DNA from 4 places in the Kurthia populi genome. Region 2 is predicted to be linked to each of the others. Evidence: riboswitches for the same ligand, from Rfam matches in the RefSeq annotation. Region 2 holds a riboswitch; each other region holds the start of a gene.
The links. Region 2 has a riboswitch for S-adenosylmethionine ahead of ACFSY7_RS00395 (methionine ABC transporter ATP-binding protein). Riboswitches for the same ligand answer to the same signal wherever they lie in the genome.
Positions count from the first base shown of each region.

Region 1 (4,250 bases), on a different contig from region 2:
ATGGCGACGCATGAGGAAAACGGCTTTGTCATGGAGCTTGGCGCAGATTCCATTGTGGCACGTCATAAAAGTGTCATGCCTTTAATCGAAGAATTAGGGCTAGAAGATCGCGTCGTTTATAATGGCACAGGCGTCTCTTATATTTATACCCAAAATGAGCTACATGCTATCCCACTTGAGAGCATGTATGGCATCCCGATGAATAAGGAAGCACTACAACAAAGCACCCTTATTTCTGAAGCGGGTAAGCGAGCTGCTCTAAATGATTTAACATTACCAAATGAGCAATTTACAAAGGATTCATCTATTGGCGAATTCCTTGAATATTTCTTTGGTGAAGAGCTCGTGAAAAAGCAGATTGCCCCTGTATTATCGGGTATTTATTCAGGTGATCTGTATTCATTAACATTAGCATCTACAATCCCCTATTTAATCGATTATAAAAACCAGTATGGTAGTATTTTAAAAGGCTATGCGGCGAATAAAGACAAGTTTATCAGTCTATCACATAATAAGTTCTTATCATTTAAAAATGGCTTACGTGAATTGTTTGAGCGCTTTGAAGAGCTGTTAACGACAGTCGAGTTTTTAAAAAATACGGCTGTAACGAAGCTTGAAACAGTGAATGAGAAAACCATCGTTCATTTTGACCATCATGAGGCGATTGAAGCAGACCATGTCGTATTAGCGACACCACATCGCATGGCACAGGAAGCGCTAGGTGATGAACGTTTAACACCTGCCTTTGATGCCTTTAAAACGAGCTCGATTATTACCGTATATTTAGGTTATGAAGTCGGCAATGACGTCCTACCAGCAGAGGGCACTGGTTTTATTGTAGCAAATAGCGACGCCGTAAACTGTGATGCCTGCACATGGACAAGCGCAAAATGGCCAAATACATCAAAAGACGGCAAGCTACTACTGCGTGTCTTTTATAAAAAAACGAATCCGAAATTTGCGGAGTTAATCAAGCTCACAGAAGAAGAGTTAGCACAGCTTGCGATGAAGGATGTTGCGACATCCCTTAATATTGAGGAGCAGCCGTTGACAATTAAAGTATCGAAATGGACACAGCAAATGCCCGTGTATAATTTAGAGCACGCGGCCGCTGTGAAAAATCTAGAGCAACAAATGCAGAGCTATTATCCAACTATTACACTGGCAGGCTGCTCGTATTATGGTGTGGGCATCGGGTTATGCATCGCGAACGGTAAAGAGATTGCGACTCGCATTGCAGCGCAACTTACGACGGTTTAATTCGTTCCAAAACAGGTATTAACAACATAACGAATCGTCGATGAAAGGAAGTAAAATAATGGCGGAGCATACAGCTAAAAAAGGTGGTAATAAATGGTTGACCATTATAGGTGTACTATTATTAATCGCAGGGTTAATTCTCGTATTTAATAAGCCGATTATGGGCTTTATAGTCAACCATATGACGGACTCAACATTGCAAAATAAAGCGGGCAAAAATTACGATGATAGCATCGCAAAGGCAAAGGAATCAGAAGATGTCACATTTGATTTTGAGCAAGTAAAAGACATTAGCCTCGGCGAAGTATTGAAGGCACAAATGGATTCGAAAAAACCTGATTCAATCGGTATGGTGAGTGTGCCAGATGTAAACATGCAGCTACCGATTTTATATGGTATTTCGAATAAGAATTTAGCTATTGGCGCAGGCACAATGAAGGAAGAGATGCCAATGGGGACAGGAAACTATGCACTGGCCGGCCATAATGTGCGTAATGAGCGCTCTTTATTTAGTCCACTAACATTAGCGAAAACAGGTATGAAAGTATATGTGACGGATTATGATAAAGTATATATTTATGAAATCGATAAAATTTATAATGTTGAAGCGTCACAAGTCGAAGTCATTAATGACCATAAAAATAAAAAAGAATTAACACTCGTAACATGTAGCTTTAATGGTACGAAGCGTCAAATTACACATGCGAAGTTTATACGTGCAATGAATATTGACGAGGCACCAAAAGAAGCCTTTAAAGAAGAAAAATAATGACAGAGAAATCATCGTTGTCGGTGGTTTCTTTTTTTTGATTGAATGGAATGCATCATTGCATTGTCTTTCTAATTTTGCATGAAAATCATGAAAAAAAGACAGAGCTATTGACGTTCTTTCATCTAAGATGTATTATTCATATAATATTCTAAAAATTAAATCAATTTCTTATCAAGAGAAGCAGAGGGACTGGCCCGACGAAGCTTCAGCAACCAGCCGAAAGGTCAGGTGCTAATTCCAGAAGGTAATAACCTTAAAAGATAAGAAGGACTATGCATATATCCCTTCTTATTCTAACGAGTAAGAGGGTTTTTTTATTGGGGAGATTGATAAATAGAAGGGAAGTTCATAGATGGGATTGCTGAACGATTTAAAAACGAAAGTATTAACAGCGGACGGTGCGATGGGCACGTTGCTTTATTCATATGGGATTGACTACTGCTATGAGGAATTAAATGTGTCAAAGCCAGAAATTATCGAGGATATTCATAAGCGTTATATCGAATCAGGTGCAGATATTATTCAAACGAATACATATACAGCCAATGCGATTAAATTAGCTCGCTATGGTATCGAGGACCAAGTTGTAGCGATTAACGAAGGTGCAGTTGCGATTGCAAAACGAGCTGCAGCGCCAGGTGGTCAGTATGTACTTGGGACAATCGGTGGCATTCGAGGAATTCGCAAAACGGATGAAACACTAGAAGAAATTTTAGAAGCACTGCATACGCAGGCAACAATTTTAATCGAAGGCGGCGTCGATGGCTTATTACTTGAAACATTTTACGACTTTGAAGAGCTATCAGCATTAGTGAAATTACTACGTGCACACACAGCGCTACCAATCATTGCACAAGTATCGATGCATGAGCCGGGTGTTCTACAAAACGGTGTCTCATTAAATGAAGCACTTCATACACTTGAATCCCTTGGTGCCAATATCGTTGGCGTGAACTGTCGTCTAGGTCCGCATCATACCATCCAAGCGTTTGAAAACGTAGAGCTGCCAGAGACAGCCTTCTTATCAGCCTATCCAAATGCGAGCTTATTAGACGTTGAGGACGGTAAAGTTGTTTATGAATCAGAGGCAGATTATTTCGGCCGCGCAGCAGTACTATTACGTGACGAGGGCGTGCGTCTAATCGGCGGTTGCTGTGGGACGACACCGGCGCATATTGCCGAGGTGAAAAAACGTTTAGCAGATCTTCCACCGATTAAAGCAAAAATTGTCGAAAAGAAAAAGTCATTAATTATTAAAGATGCAGATGAAGCTGCACATGAACCACTGCATGTACAGGCGAAAAAACAGCGTACGATTATCGTCGAGCTTGATACGCCACGTCATTTAGAAACGGATGCGTTCGTTGATGGTGCACGTATTTTACAAGATGCCGGTGCAGATGCGGTGACGATGGCGGATAACTCGCTTGCTTCACCTCGCGTCAGTAATATGGCGATGGGTGCTCGTTTGAAATATGAAAAGAATGTTCGCGCACTGGCACATATTACATGTCGTGACCGTAACCTAATCGGTCTGCAATCGCATTTAATGGGCCTTGATGCGCTAGGAATTACGGACATTTTAGCGGTGACAGGGGACCCAACAAAGGTAGGAGACTTCCCAGGGGCAACGAGTGTGTATGATGTTTCAAGCATCGAGCTACTTGAGCTAATTAAAAAATTAAATGAGGGCATTTCATTCTCAGGAAAGCCGCTTCGTAAAAAGGCGAACTTCTCTGTCGCAGGCGCCTTCAATCCCAATGTACGAAATGTGGCGCGCGCTGTACCACGACTTGAGAAAAAAATCGCAGCCGGTGCAGATTACTTTATTTCACAGCCGGTGTATACGAAGGAAAAAATCATTGAGGTGTACGAGGCAACAAAACATATTGAAGAGCCTATTTTCTTAGGTATCATGCCACTGACAAGTCTACGTAACTCAGAATTTTTACACAATGAAGTACCGGGCATTAAGTTATCCGAAGATGTACTTACGCGTATGCGTGACTGCGAAGAGGATAAACAGCGTGCACGTGCAGAGGGACTTAAGATTGCAAAGGAGTTAATCGACGTCGCCGCACCACTATTTAAAGGAATTTATTTAATTACACCGTTCATGCGCTATGACATGACCGTTGAGTTAATTGATTATATTAAGCAGCTAGATGCACAAACTGAGGGGGAACAAGTAAATGTCGAAACAACGCATTGAGGACCG
Region 1 is NZ_JBHUOR010000133.1:18,733-22,982, forward strand. It holds gene hemG (protoporphyrinogen oxidase) at 1-1,260, shown strand, start outside; gene ACFSY7_RS16315 (class A sortase) at 1,319-2,029, shown strand; SAM riboswitch class I at 2,198-2,299, shown strand; gene ACFSY7_RS16320 (bifunctional homocysteine S-methyltransferase/methylenetetrahydrofolate reductase) at 2,385-4,244, shown strand; gene metH (methionine synthase) at 4,225-4,250, shown strand, end outside.
Region 1: another riboswitch for S-adenosylmethionine. It lies ahead of ACFSY7_RS16320 (bifunctional homocysteine S-methyltransferase/methylenetetrahydrofolate reductase); the one in region 2 lies ahead of ACFSY7_RS00395 (methionine ABC transporter ATP-binding protein).

Region 2 (4,250 bases):
CACCGTCATCTAGCATAACCATTGGCAATTCCACTAAGCCTGCTTTGGCACCGAATAAAATGGCGACTTCCGTATTAGGGTCAATATCGACATCGTATTCACGTTTATAAAATGTGGCGATTGCCTCTTTAAACTCTACTGTACCACGAAATGGTGAATATTTGTGCATGCTAGGGTCAGCGGTTGCTTGTTGCATCGCCTCAATAATATGTGTTGGTGTTGGACGGTCTGGGTTCCCTTGTCCTAAGTTAATGACATCGCGTCCTTCTGCCACTGCTTCTGCCACATTTTTTGATAGCTTCGCGAAAAATTGCTCAGGAAGTTGTTGCATCTTTTTTGATAATTTCATGTAGGTGCCTCCAAAAATAATCTATTGTATAATAGAAAGAAATATTCTGAAAATTATTCTCATAGTAGACCTTTTTCAGAAAAATGTCTATAGGTGGTGTCGTGATGAAATTAGGCTGTATTCAATTTAAAGTCGCAACAGGCGATGTAGAAAAAAACTATGCACGCGTAAATGAATTAGTACGCGAAGCACACGCAAAAGGTGCAGAGCTCGTTGTTTTACCAGAGATGTGGAATTCAAGCTATGCACTGAAAAAATTAGACGAGCTAGCAGATCCAAATGGTGAGCGCGCAAAGAAATTTTTAAGTGAGCTTGCGAAGGAGTTAGGCATTCATATCGTTGGTGGCTCTGTTTCGACGAAAAAAGGCGACAAATTTTATAATACGATGCTTGTGTTTAATAAAGACGGTGAGCAGGTTGGTGAATACGACAAAGCACATTTATTCCGCTTGATGGATGAGCATTTATATTTAGCAGCGGGCTCAGGACAAAATAATTTCAAATTAGGTGACTTAGATGCGGCGGGTGTCATTTGCTATGATATTCGTTTTCCAGAATGGCTACGCCTCCATGCGCTAAACGGTGCGAAGGTCATTTTCGTTTCGGCACAGTGGCCAACACCTCGCATTGATCATTGGAAAACATTATTACAAGCGCGTGCGATTGAAAATCAATGCTTTATCGTTGCGGTAAATCGTACAAGTCATAAGCCGGAAAACTTTAACGGCAACTCAATGGTGATTGAACCATGGGGGGAAGTGTTATGGACGGGTGATGCAGAGGAAGAGCTAGCGATTGTCGATGTTGATTTTGATAAGGTCGACGAGGTACGTAAAAAAATTCCCGTGTATGATGACCGTCGCCCAGAGCTATATCAAGATATTTTGAAAAATTAATTTTTTTCTGAAAATATATTGACAATGGACGTAAAAAGAAATACTATTGATGACATAATCATAAAAACAACTAAATAACTAGGATTTATCAAGAGCGACGGAGGGATAGGCCCGATGATGTCCAGCAACCCCCATTATGGGAAGGTGCTAATTCCTACAGAATGTATTTCTGAAAGATAAATAACGTTTATAATAGAAAGCGTCTTTCAGAGGAAAGGCGCTTTTTTGTTTTCTGAAAAAGTAATTTTACAAGAATAAGAGGTATGCGCATGATTGAAATAAACAATGTCTCAAAAGTATATCGAGCAAAGAAAAAAGAAGTTATCGGTGTAGATAATGTCAATCTTACAATTAATGACGGCGAAATATTCGGAATAGTCGGATATTCTGGTGCCGGGAAGAGTTCATTATTACGTTGCATCAATTTATTGGAGCAGCCAACAGATGGTGAGATTTTAGTTGATGGCCAAAATTTAATGACACTATCAGGTAAAGAACTACGGCAGGCACGCCTAAAAATCGGTATGATTTTTCAGCATTTCCACTTGATTGACCAAAAGACAGTCGGTGAAAATATTGAGTTTTCATTAAAGGCTGCGAATGTCGCAAAAGACAAACGCGAAGCGCGCATTAAGGAACTACTCACAATGGTTGGGCTGTCTGATAAGAAGGACGTTTTTCCCGGTCAGCTATCAGGTGGTCAAAAGCAACGTGTAGGTATCGCAAGAGCGTTAGCGAACGAACCAACGATTTTATTATGTGATGAAGCCACATCCGCACTCGACCCGACGACAACGACAGCCATTTTAAAATTATTGAAAAAAATTAATCGTGAGCTTGGTATCACCATTGTCTTAATTACGCATGAGATGGAAGTAGTCAAAGAGATTTGTGACCGCATGGCAATTATGCAAAACGGACGTGTTGTCGAGCATGGCAGTGTGTACGATATTTTTGCCAATCCAACAAATCCATTAACGCAGGAATTTATCGGCAGTGTTGTGTCCTTTGATATTCCATCAGAAATTATGCATACATTTAATGGCACTATCGTCAAAGTATTATTTAAGGGCGATACCGCAGGGCAAGGAATTATTTCCGATATGCTACAGCAATTTGAAGTACGAGGAAATTTCCTTCACGGTACGATTGAGTACATACAAGAGCGTCCACTCGGCATCTTCATCATGGAATTAATCGGTGACGGACAAGATATTAACCGCGCCATCACGTATATGGAATCTCGCGGTGTAACAGTGGAGGTGCAGTAATATGTTTGATTTCGCTCATTTTACATCGATGCTCCCAGACATTTGGACATCCTTTGGCCAAACGCTATTAATGGTCGGCATTTCATTAGTAGTCGTACTCGTTATTGGGTTGCCACTTGGCTTATTATTATTCATCACAAGTCATGGGTTTTTCGCCGTACGTAACTCCGGCAAAAAGGTAAATCGCATCGTCAATAATGTGTTAAGTTTTGTAATTAACTTTGTGCGCTCGATTCCATACATTATTTTATTAGTCGCACTTATTCCGTTAACTAAAGTGCTTATTGGTGACACAACAGGTCCACTCGCTGTGAGTGTTTCGTTATCTGTTGCGGCCATTCCATTTTTCGCACGACTTGTCGAAACATCATTAAAAGAAATTAGTAAGGGGGTTATCGAAGCGGCAATCGCAGCAGGTGCCTCTCCTTGGTTAATCATCAAGGAAGTATTATTACCAGAAGCAAAATCAGGGATTATTCAAGGCATTACGATGACAATCATTAGCTTGATTGCGTACTCTGCGATGGCAGGTACAATCGGCGGCGGTGGTGTCGGAGACTTAGCGATTCGCTTCGGTTACTATCGCTATGACGATACGATTATGATTGCGACGATTGTTATTTTAGTTATTCTCGTTCAGGCTGTACAAATCTTGGGCGATACGATAGCAAAAAAAGTGAATAGAAAATAGGGGGATTTGAATATGAAAAAGTGGTTAGTAGCAGTTTTGTTAGTTATTGTGACCGCAGCACTTGCGGCGTGTGGTAGCGGTGACGCGAAAGATACAGACAAGGAAACAACATCAAAAGAAATTACAATCGGTGCAACAGCCGGTCCATATAGCGATATGCTGAAAAAGGCCATTGTTCCAGGTCTTGAGGAGAAAGGCTACAAAGTAACATTAAAAGAATTCAGTGATTATATCCAACCAAACAATGCATTAGATAACGGCGATATTGATGCCAACCTATTCCAGCACTCTGTATACTTAGAAAACTTCAATAAAGAAAATGATACAAAATTAAAAGCATTAATTATCGTGCCAACAGCTCCAATGGGCTTCTTTTCTGAAAAATATAAAACGATTGATGAATTACCAGAAGGCGCTAAAATCTCAATTGCAAATGACCCATCAAACTTAGCACGTACGCTGAAATCATTAAAAGAACAAGGCTTAATCGAAATTAGCGACGATGTAGATCCATTAGTCGCGTCAACAAAAGATATTACGAAAAATCCGAAAAACTTTGAGTTTAAAGAAATCGAAGCGGCTGGCTTACCACGCGCAATCGAAACATCTGATTTAGCGGGTGTCCCAGGAAACTTCGCATTAGCAGCCAACTTAAACTTAGAAGATGCGGTATTTTTAGAAGATATGCCAGATCAATTCCGTAATGTTGTCGCAGTACGCGAGGCAGACGAGAATTCACAGTTATCAAAAGATATTAAAGCCGTAGTTGAATCAGCAGATTTCGAAAAAACAATCGATACAGAATTTAAAGGCTTTGGTAAACCAGACTGGATGAAAAAGAAATAACATGTAGTACAAGCATGGCTGGGACAAAACATGTCATTTTCTTTTTTAGCGTTCGCAACGAAAAACCGGAACTGCGCTGTAGCGCGGTTCCGGTTTTTCTTATGCTCATATGAACGGTTGTTTTTATACGTATGTCCCAGCCTCGTTTTTTTGTAAAAAATGAAAATATGTCTAAAGTGTGACGTTGGATACCTGCC
Region 2 is NZ_JBHUOR010000002.1:77,975-82,224, forward strand. It holds gene ACFSY7_RS00385 (pyridoxal phosphate-dependent aminotransferase) at 1-349, opposite strand, end outside; gene ACFSY7_RS00390 (carbon-nitrogen family hydrolase) at 454-1,245, shown strand; SAM riboswitch class I at 1,328-1,428, shown strand; gene ACFSY7_RS00395 (methionine ABC transporter ATP-binding protein) at 1,515-2,516, shown strand; gene ACFSY7_RS00400 (methionine ABC transporter permease) at 2,518-3,207, shown strand; gene ACFSY7_RS00405 (MetQ/NlpA family ABC transporter substrate-binding protein) at 3,220-4,053, shown strand.

Region 3 (4,250 bases), on a different contig from region 2:
TCCCTCATCAATGGCATGTTGCACTGGAATCGGGTCTGCTAATCCACCGTCATAATACGGCACGCCATTTAATTTAATTTCCGGAAACATGACCGGAATCGCACAAGTAGCACGCAACAACTGACTATCAGTATCCATCGTCTGTACGTCCATAAATTCTACTTCACCAGTATTAGCATTTGTCACGCCCGCAAGCGCTGTGCCTTCGTAGCTACGGAATGTTTGCCAATCAAATAATTCAAGCTGATTTGGCAACACATTCCAACCAAAGTCTAACCCAAATAATGAGCGTTCTGTTAAGAAGTTTCGCATACCTACATAACGCTTATCATGTCGATACTCCGTAAAGACGCGCATCGTACGCTCAGGCTGCTTTGAAATATAGGAGCATAAATTAATTGCCCCCGCTGAAATCCCAATAATATAGGGCATCATAATCTCTTCGCGTAATAAGGCATCCAGTACACCGCTTGTATAAATGGTGCGGAATGTACCCCCTTCTAAAATCAAACTCGTTTCGTTCACTGTCGCCACTTCCCTTATTTTTCTGCCTATTTATCGTACACTAAATGTGAAAAACTGTCATATTGTTTTCGTATAAATATGCTTTTCATTTTTGTCCATCAAAAAACACTTCCAAAGCTTGCTCCTTGAAAGTGTCTTTTTCTGTTCTCTTTTTAGTTTTTCATCTATTTATAAACAGGAAGACGTTAGCGAATGATTTTCTCCTTTGTCTACCCAATCATATGGCGTTTCTTGGTATACATAGTAATTTAACCAGTTTGAAAATAATAAATGCGTATGTGAACGCCATGTATTACGCGGTTTTTTCGTTGGGTCATCTTCAGGGAAATAATGTTTTGGTAGTTCTGGATTTAAGCCCCGTGCGACATCGCGCTCATACTCTAATGCTAGCGTATCCGCATCATATTCTAAATGCCCGGTCACGAGCACATGACGTTCATCTTTTGAAATCATTAAAAAAGCACCTGCTTCATCTGATTCGGATAATAATTCAATGTCTGGATGATTTTTTACCGCTTCCGTTGATATCGATGTATTACGCGAGTGCGGTGCTGGGTAAATGTCGTCAAAGCCACGAATTAGTTTCACAGTGCTATCATATACTTCATGGTCAAAAATACCAGAGCACTTCGTTTCAAGTGGGTATTTTCCAATGCCATAATAATGATACAGTGCTGCTTGTGCGCCCCAACAAATATGCATCGTTGACGTCACATGCTCCTGTGCCCAGTCCAAAATTTCTTTATGCTCCTCCCAGAAATCGACCTCATCAAACTCAAATAATTCAATGGGTGCACCGGTGATGATCATGCCATCATACCGATCTTTTTTGATTTCATGAAATGTTGAATAAAATGTTTCTAAATGTGATTTTGACACATTTTTTGACTCATGTGTTGCGGTATTTAAGAACGTGACATTCACTTGTAGTGGTGTATTTCCTAATAAACGTAACAGCTGTAATTCTGTTTTTTCTTTTTCAGGCATTAAGTTGAAAATTAAAATATTTAATGGACGAATATTTTGGCTCTTTGAGCGCTCCTCCTCCATAACGAAAATCTTCTCTTCTTTTAATCGTTCTGTTGCCGGTAAATATTGTGGAATGTTAATTGGCATGTTCCTGAACCCCCTCAAATTCGTAAAAAAAGCCCTTCTTAATAAAAATAAGAAGGGCAATTTATCCGTTTCTTATCTTCCAAGTACAAAACTTGTAGGAGTTAGCACCTTTCTACTAGTGTAGAGGTTGCTGAAGCGTCGTCGGGCCTTTTCCCTCGGCTTCTCTTGATAAGACTATGCAGTTTCAGTTATCATAGCAAAATTCCAAATACTTTGCAAACTTTTCTGAAAAAATAGAATATTATTCATAGGATACTTGTTTTTCGAGCTGGTATTTTTGAATCTTACGCACAAGTGTCGACTGATTACAGCCTAATGCCTTCGCTGTTTGACGAATGCTAGGGTATTGTCCGAGCGCCTCTTTAATCACTTTTCGCTCAAAGGCATCCACTTGATTTTTTAGTGTCTGATTCTGATCATAAATAGGCGTTTGTGTAAACGTATCATCGACTAACGGCACTGGATTATGCTGTTGATACTCCGGCTTTTGAAATTCTCGCTGAATGTATTGCAGGGTAATGGTCGACTGCTGCGTTAATAAACTAACGCGTTCAATAAAATTTTTCAGCTGACGAATATTTCCCGGCCAATAATACTGCGTAAGACGGTCGACTGCTGCTTCCTCAATCGTACGCTCAATGCTATATTTCTCCATTACTAAATGTAAAAATCGGTATGCAAGCGGTGCAATATCCTCCTTACGTTCACGCAGTGGTGGAATACGTAGCGGAATAATATTTAAACGATAAAATAAATCCTCGCGAAATTCACCGCGCTGCACCATATCATATAAATTACGATTCGTTGCGGTAATGATCCGCACATCCACTGGAATCGGTTTAATCCCTCCTACACGGGTGATTTCTGATTCTTGTAATACGCGTAGTAGCTTTACTTGTAGCGATAATGGCATCTCGCCAATTTCATCGAGGAAAAGTGTACCTCCAGAGGCAAGTTCAAAAAGACCAGGTTTCCCTGTTTTATTCGCCCCAGTAAACGCACCACCCATATAGCCAAAAAGCTCCGACTCTAATAAATTTTCTGGAATAGCACCGCAATTGACCGTAATCATCGGTTTTTGTGCACGGTGACTTCGCTGATGAATTAATTTCGTTAATTCTTCCTTACCTGCACCTGATTCCCCCGAAATAAGTACCGTCGAATCGACGTTGGCAATGCGTGTGGCTTTTTCAATCACTTGGCGCATCGCTTTAGAAACAGCAATCAAGCTCGTTGAAGATTGTTGCTTTAATGCTTCAAGTTGTTCCTTATACTGTGCACTCTGTGACTCTAAGCGTTCAATCGTGCGCTCCATGTCACGTAGTTCAGTCATTTCACGTGAATTGGCGACAACATATTCCACATTGCCCGCCTCATCAAAAATCGGTAGCGCCGTTACTAATACGACATGTCCATTGGCGAATGTTTGCACGATGTCTTCCCGCTTTTTCGATTTTAGCACTTTCATGGTCACCGACTCATTCATAATGCCGCGTTCAACAAATTCCATCACTGGTAAATAGCGTGCATCGACCTCAAACATCTTGCGATCGGCTTCATTTTGAAAAACGATAATGCCATCTGAATTACAGATTGTCAATCCATCACTAACCGAGTTCAACACATGTTCGATAAATTGCCACGATGTCGTCATCTCTTTATCGTGAATAATAAATAAATACGATGCTTCAAGTTCAATAATATGTACAAAGCAATGTTCTAAATCCAAATAGGTTTGTTGTTCTATACGGAATTGTTCAATAATCTCTGCATATTGCTGCGGTGGCTGCTCACTATTACTAGAAATCCACTGAAACTGGTGATCGGTCAAAATATACGTAATCAATTGTTTTAATTCCATCGACAATCCCCTCCGAAGCCTAGCTTAACATGAACATTGTGGAAAAAAAAGCACTTGTCCGCATGAAAAAACAGGAATCCCCCAGTAGGAATTCCTGCTATTTCCATAAGCTATTCTACATCTGCATTTCGTGTAGCACTTGCAGTCGTAAGCGTTGTTTTCTTCAGGCGCTCACGTAGGAAGAAGCTACCAACGACGAAAATAACGAGTATCGTACTCATATAAAACTGGGCCTGCAAAGATGAAATGAACATCTGACAAAGATACACACCCGCAAGCATCGCAATCGTGACATACGTTAAATACGGGAATAGCCACATTTTAATCGCGAGTGGCTCTCTTTTGGTTTTTTCATACTGTTTACGGAAACGAATATGTGCGACAGCAATAAAAATATACACGATAATCATTAAGGCACCAACTGCATTACCTAAGAAGTAGAAAATAACATCTGGCGAAATAAAGTAAAGAATGGCACAAAAGTATGCGACAACCGTACTGCCAATGATTGCAAATGTTGGTGCACTGCTTTTCTTCGATAGCTTCATAAAAATCGCTGGTGCATCACCTTTTTCAGCCATACCAAGTAGCATACGTGAACTTGTGAAAATCGCAGAGTTCATTACGGAAATAAGTGATGTAAAAATAACAATTTGCATTAGCTGTGCAGCCATCGGAAGACCGGCCATTTCTAAAATGTTGGCGTATGGCGCTGCTAGTAGTTCCGTGTTATTCCACGGAATAATAC
Region 3 is NZ_JBHUOR010000143.1:43,348-47,597, forward strand. It holds gene ACFSY7_RS19875 (patatin-like phospholipase family protein) at 1-525, opposite strand, end outside; gene metA (homoserine O-acetyltransferase MetA) at 694-1,641, opposite strand; SAM riboswitch class I at 1,711-1,816, opposite strand; gene ACFSY7_RS19885 (sigma-54 interaction domain-containing protein) at 1,883-3,502, opposite strand; gene ACFSY7_RS19890 (amino acid permease) at 3,613-4,250, opposite strand, start outside.
Region 3: another riboswitch for S-adenosylmethionine. It lies ahead of metA (homoserine O-acetyltransferase MetA); the one in region 2 lies ahead of ACFSY7_RS00395 (methionine ABC transporter ATP-binding protein).

Region 4 (4,250 bases), on a different contig from region 2:
CACAAATCACATCGATTATTCAAACAATTACAGAAATCGCAGATCAAACGAATTTATTAGCGCTTAATGCTTCAATTGAAGCAGCACGTGCAGGCGAAGCTGGCAAAGGCTTTTCAGTAGTAGCAGATGAAGTGCGAAATCTCGCTGAATCTTCACAGCAAGCAGCAAATGAAGTTGCTACGATGATTCATGCTATTCAGCGCGAGATCCATACCATTATTGAACAAAATGAAACCGGTGTTACGAAAGTCATTCAAGGTGTTAATTTAACAAATACAACGACGTCCTCTCTTGATATTATCGTGGCACAAACAAATGAAACACTTATGATTATTGATGATATGGCTCAAAAAATTGAAACATTTGAAAATCATAGTGAACATGTAACCCAAGCGTTTATTGAGGTAAATATAATCGCTGAGGAAAATGCGATGCAAGCTGAGGAGAATGCACAATCTGCTGAAGAAGGCGCCCGCTCTGTAGATGCAATTTATGATGCTGTTGAAAATTTATCTACGCAATCTAATGCACTTCAAAAAAAAATTGCAGCATTTAAAATTTCTTAGTTTTTTGAAACCTTCTCTTTCGAATCTCGTCCTGTTACAAGATTGCTCCACTAATGATAGGAAAGTATACACTTTCGCATATTTTAGTGGTATTATTGCCTAACAGGAGATGATTTAACATGAAATTAACAAAATACGTATTATCTTTAGGAGTACTAACTGCTTCTACATTAACAGTTGCAACACCATCTTTTGCTGCAACGACTACTGCAACAACAATGACGGGTACAGTTTTAAATCCTGTCACTGTTCGTGAAGCTGCTGATTTAAAAAGCGATTCACTTGGCGCACTTAAAAAAGGTGACAAAGTAATCGTTTATTCAACTGACAAAAATGGTTGGGTTCAAATCAAATTTAATGATAAAAAAGCATATATTTATAAAGAATACGTTAAAGTATCAACAACTACAGATGATAAAACACCAGCTACGACAACAAAATCATCAACGAAATATATTCAACAACCTGGTGCAAACGTTCGCCAAAAAGGCAATGTGTCATCGAAAATTCTTGGTAAATTAACACCTGGAACAAAAGTAACTGCTTATGGTACAACAAAAGATGGTTGGGTAAAAATCAAATATAATAACAGCACAGCTTATGTGTATAAAGATTATATTGGTGCAAAAAAACCTGCTACGACAACAAAGCCATCAACACCTGCAAACACAACGAAAAAAGGCTACAACTTACAAACAGCTAAAACGTATAAATACGCTCATAATGGCTCTAATGTAACCCTTTCTAGCAAAGGTAAAAAAACATCTTCAGGCTATACGGTATGGACAATGCACGATAGCAAAACAAACAAAACATCAACAGTTTATTTAAAAGAAGTAGCTAATAAAGGTCTTTACTATAAAAAAGCTGGCGAAAAAGCAGTGAAATTATTAAACTATCCTTTCGCAGTTGGTGACACGTATAAGAACGGCTCAATGACTTATAAAGTAACAGGCGTGAACAAAACAGTGACAACAAAAGCTGGTAAATTCACTAACACAATTACAGTTAAAGTTGGCAATGAAACGTATTATATTGCGCCAACAACAGGCGTTGTGAAAATCACAAAAGGCACAAAAACAGTATTCCAATTAAAAAGCGTTAAGTAATCTGCGCTACGCTATTTAAAAGAATCGCTTTTGCGGTTCTTTTTTTATGTAATTTTTAAACTAATAATCATATAATCGTTTTCTTTTTCTGATTTTTGTAATTTTTCAGATTTTATATTGTCACAATTGTCAATTAGTGTTAGAATTCCATTAATTGATTATATCTTATTAACTTAATAGATTTTCTTATCGAGAGAGATTGAGGGACGTGGCCCATTGACATCTCAGCAACCCCCATTGGAAGGTGCTACATCCGCGAAGACATAGTCTTACAGATAAGAAAGGACGTATTTTCAAGTGCCCCTTTCTACTGTGTAGATCGGGGTGTTTTTATTTTATTCATAAAGGATGATGACATATGACAACAATCGAAACAAAATTAGCACAGCTTGGTAATAATTCAGATGAACGCACCGGTGCAATTAATACACCCATTTATTTATCAACGGCCTATCGTCACCCAGGCCTTGGTCAATCAACAGGTTATGACTATACACGTACGAAAAACCCTACACGCGATGTTTTAGAAAGTGGCATTGCTGATTTAGAAGGTGGGACAGCTGGATTTGCCTGTAGTAGCGGTATGGCTGCTGTAGGACTTGTCTTCTCTTTATTTAAAGCGGGAGATGAAATAATCTATCCCGATGACTTATATGGAGGTACATATCGTTTAGCTAAGCAATATGAACAACAATACGATATAAAAGCGCATTTTAATCCATTCAAAGATATCAATGAAGTCGCAGCACTAATCAATGATAAAACAAAAGCAATTTTTATTGAAACACCTACAAACCCATTAATGCAAGAAATTTCAATTGAAGATTATGCAGTGCTTGCACATGAACATAATCTGTTGTTGATTGTCGATAATACATTTTTAACACCCTACTATCAACGTCCTATCGAGCTTGGTGCTGACATCGTTTTACATAGTGCCACGAAGTATATTGGCGGACACAATGATGTTCTAGCGGGCCTTGTTGTTGCAAAAGGTGAAGAATTAAGTGAACAACTATTTTTACAACATAATGCAAGTGGCGCAACACTTGGTGCCTTTGACTGTTGGTTATTAATTCGCGGTTTAAAAACACTTCATTTACGTATGAAACAGCATACGAAAAATGCCACTGCACTCGTAGAATTTTTAACTGCACAGCCAGAAGTGAAAGATGTCCTTTATGCTGGTCTTGGTGGCATGATTTCATTCCGCCTACAAAAAGCTGAGTGGGTACCAACATTTTTAGAAGGAATTGACCTCATTGCGTTCGCTGAGAGCCTTGGCGGCGTTGAAAGTTTTATCACCTACCCAACAACACAAACACACGCAGATATCCCTGAAGAAGAGCGTAATGCGCGAGGTGTAGATGCTTCACTCTTACGCTTCTCTGTTGGCTTAGAAGATGTCGACGATTTAACAGCAGACCTACAACGCGTTTTCGCAACATTAGAAGGAGTGACAACACATGACTAATCATAATGAAAACTTTGAAACAACTTTAATTACCGCTTCTACACGTGGTGATTACGAGACTAAGACAGGTGCAGTCAACATACCGATTTATGTATCTTCTACATTCGACCAAGAGCACTTTGATAGCTTTGGGCCATTTGACTATAGCCGTTCAGGCAACCCTACTCGTCAAGCACTTGAAAATACAATTGCTGAATTAGAACATGGTACACGCGGCTTCGCGTTTTCATCAGGCATCGCCGCAATCGCTTCTGCCCTGTTAACACTAAATGCAGGCGATCATATTGTCATTACTTCAGAGGTATATGGTGGAACATATCGCTTCGTCACGAAAGTATTACCAAAATACAATATTACACACACATTTGCAGACTTCTCTAACTTAACTGAAGTGGAAGCAGCCATTCAGGACAACACAAAAGTATTATACGCAGAAACACCTGCTAATCCTTTATTAGGCATTACAGATTTATCAGGGGTTATCGCCCTTGCTAAAAAATATCAGTTAAAAACATTTGTTGATAATACATTTATGACCCCACTTTATCAAAAGCCGCTTGATTTAGGTGCAGATGTTGTTCTTCATAGCGCCACAAAATTCCTTGGTGGACATAGTGATATCATCGCAGGTCTTGCTGTGACAAAAGATGAAGAAATCGGCAATGATATTTATTTCATGCAAAATTCAATGGGTGCCATTTTAGGTGCACAGGATTCCTTTTCGCTTATTCAAGGCATCAAGACATTGAATGCTCGCCTAACGCTAGAAAGCGCCTCTGCTGAGAAAATTGCGCATTTCCTTGAGGAAAGTGACTATGTTACAGCGGTTCACTACCCTGGTCTTACGTCACATCCAGGGCATACTACACACTTCAAGCAAGCCACAAGTGCAGGTGCAGTTCTTTCTTTTGAATTACCCTCAAAAGAATTTACAAAAGTATTTGTTGAAAATGTACAAATCCCTATTTTCGCTGTAAGTTTAGGTGGCGTAGAATCCATTCTTTCTTATCCTGTCACAATGAGTCATGCAGCAATACCAAAAGAAGAGCGCGATAAGCGTGGTATTACAGAAGGCTTATTACGCCTCTCTGTCGGCTTAGA
Region 4 is NZ_JBHUOR010000138.1:11,813-16,062, reverse strand. It holds gene ACFSY7_RS17775 (methyl-accepting chemotaxis protein) at 1-566, shown strand, start outside; gene ACFSY7_RS17770 (SH3 domain-containing protein) at 686-1,675, shown strand; SAM riboswitch class I at 1,859-1,957, shown strand; gene ACFSY7_RS17765 (methionine biosynthesis PLP-dependent protein) at 2,034-3,149, shown strand; gene ACFSY7_RS17760 (PLP-dependent transferase) at 3,142-4,250, shown strand, end outside.
Region 4: another riboswitch for S-adenosylmethionine. It lies ahead of ACFSY7_RS17765 (methionine biosynthesis PLP-dependent protein); the one in region 2 lies ahead of ACFSY7_RS00395 (methionine ABC transporter ATP-binding protein).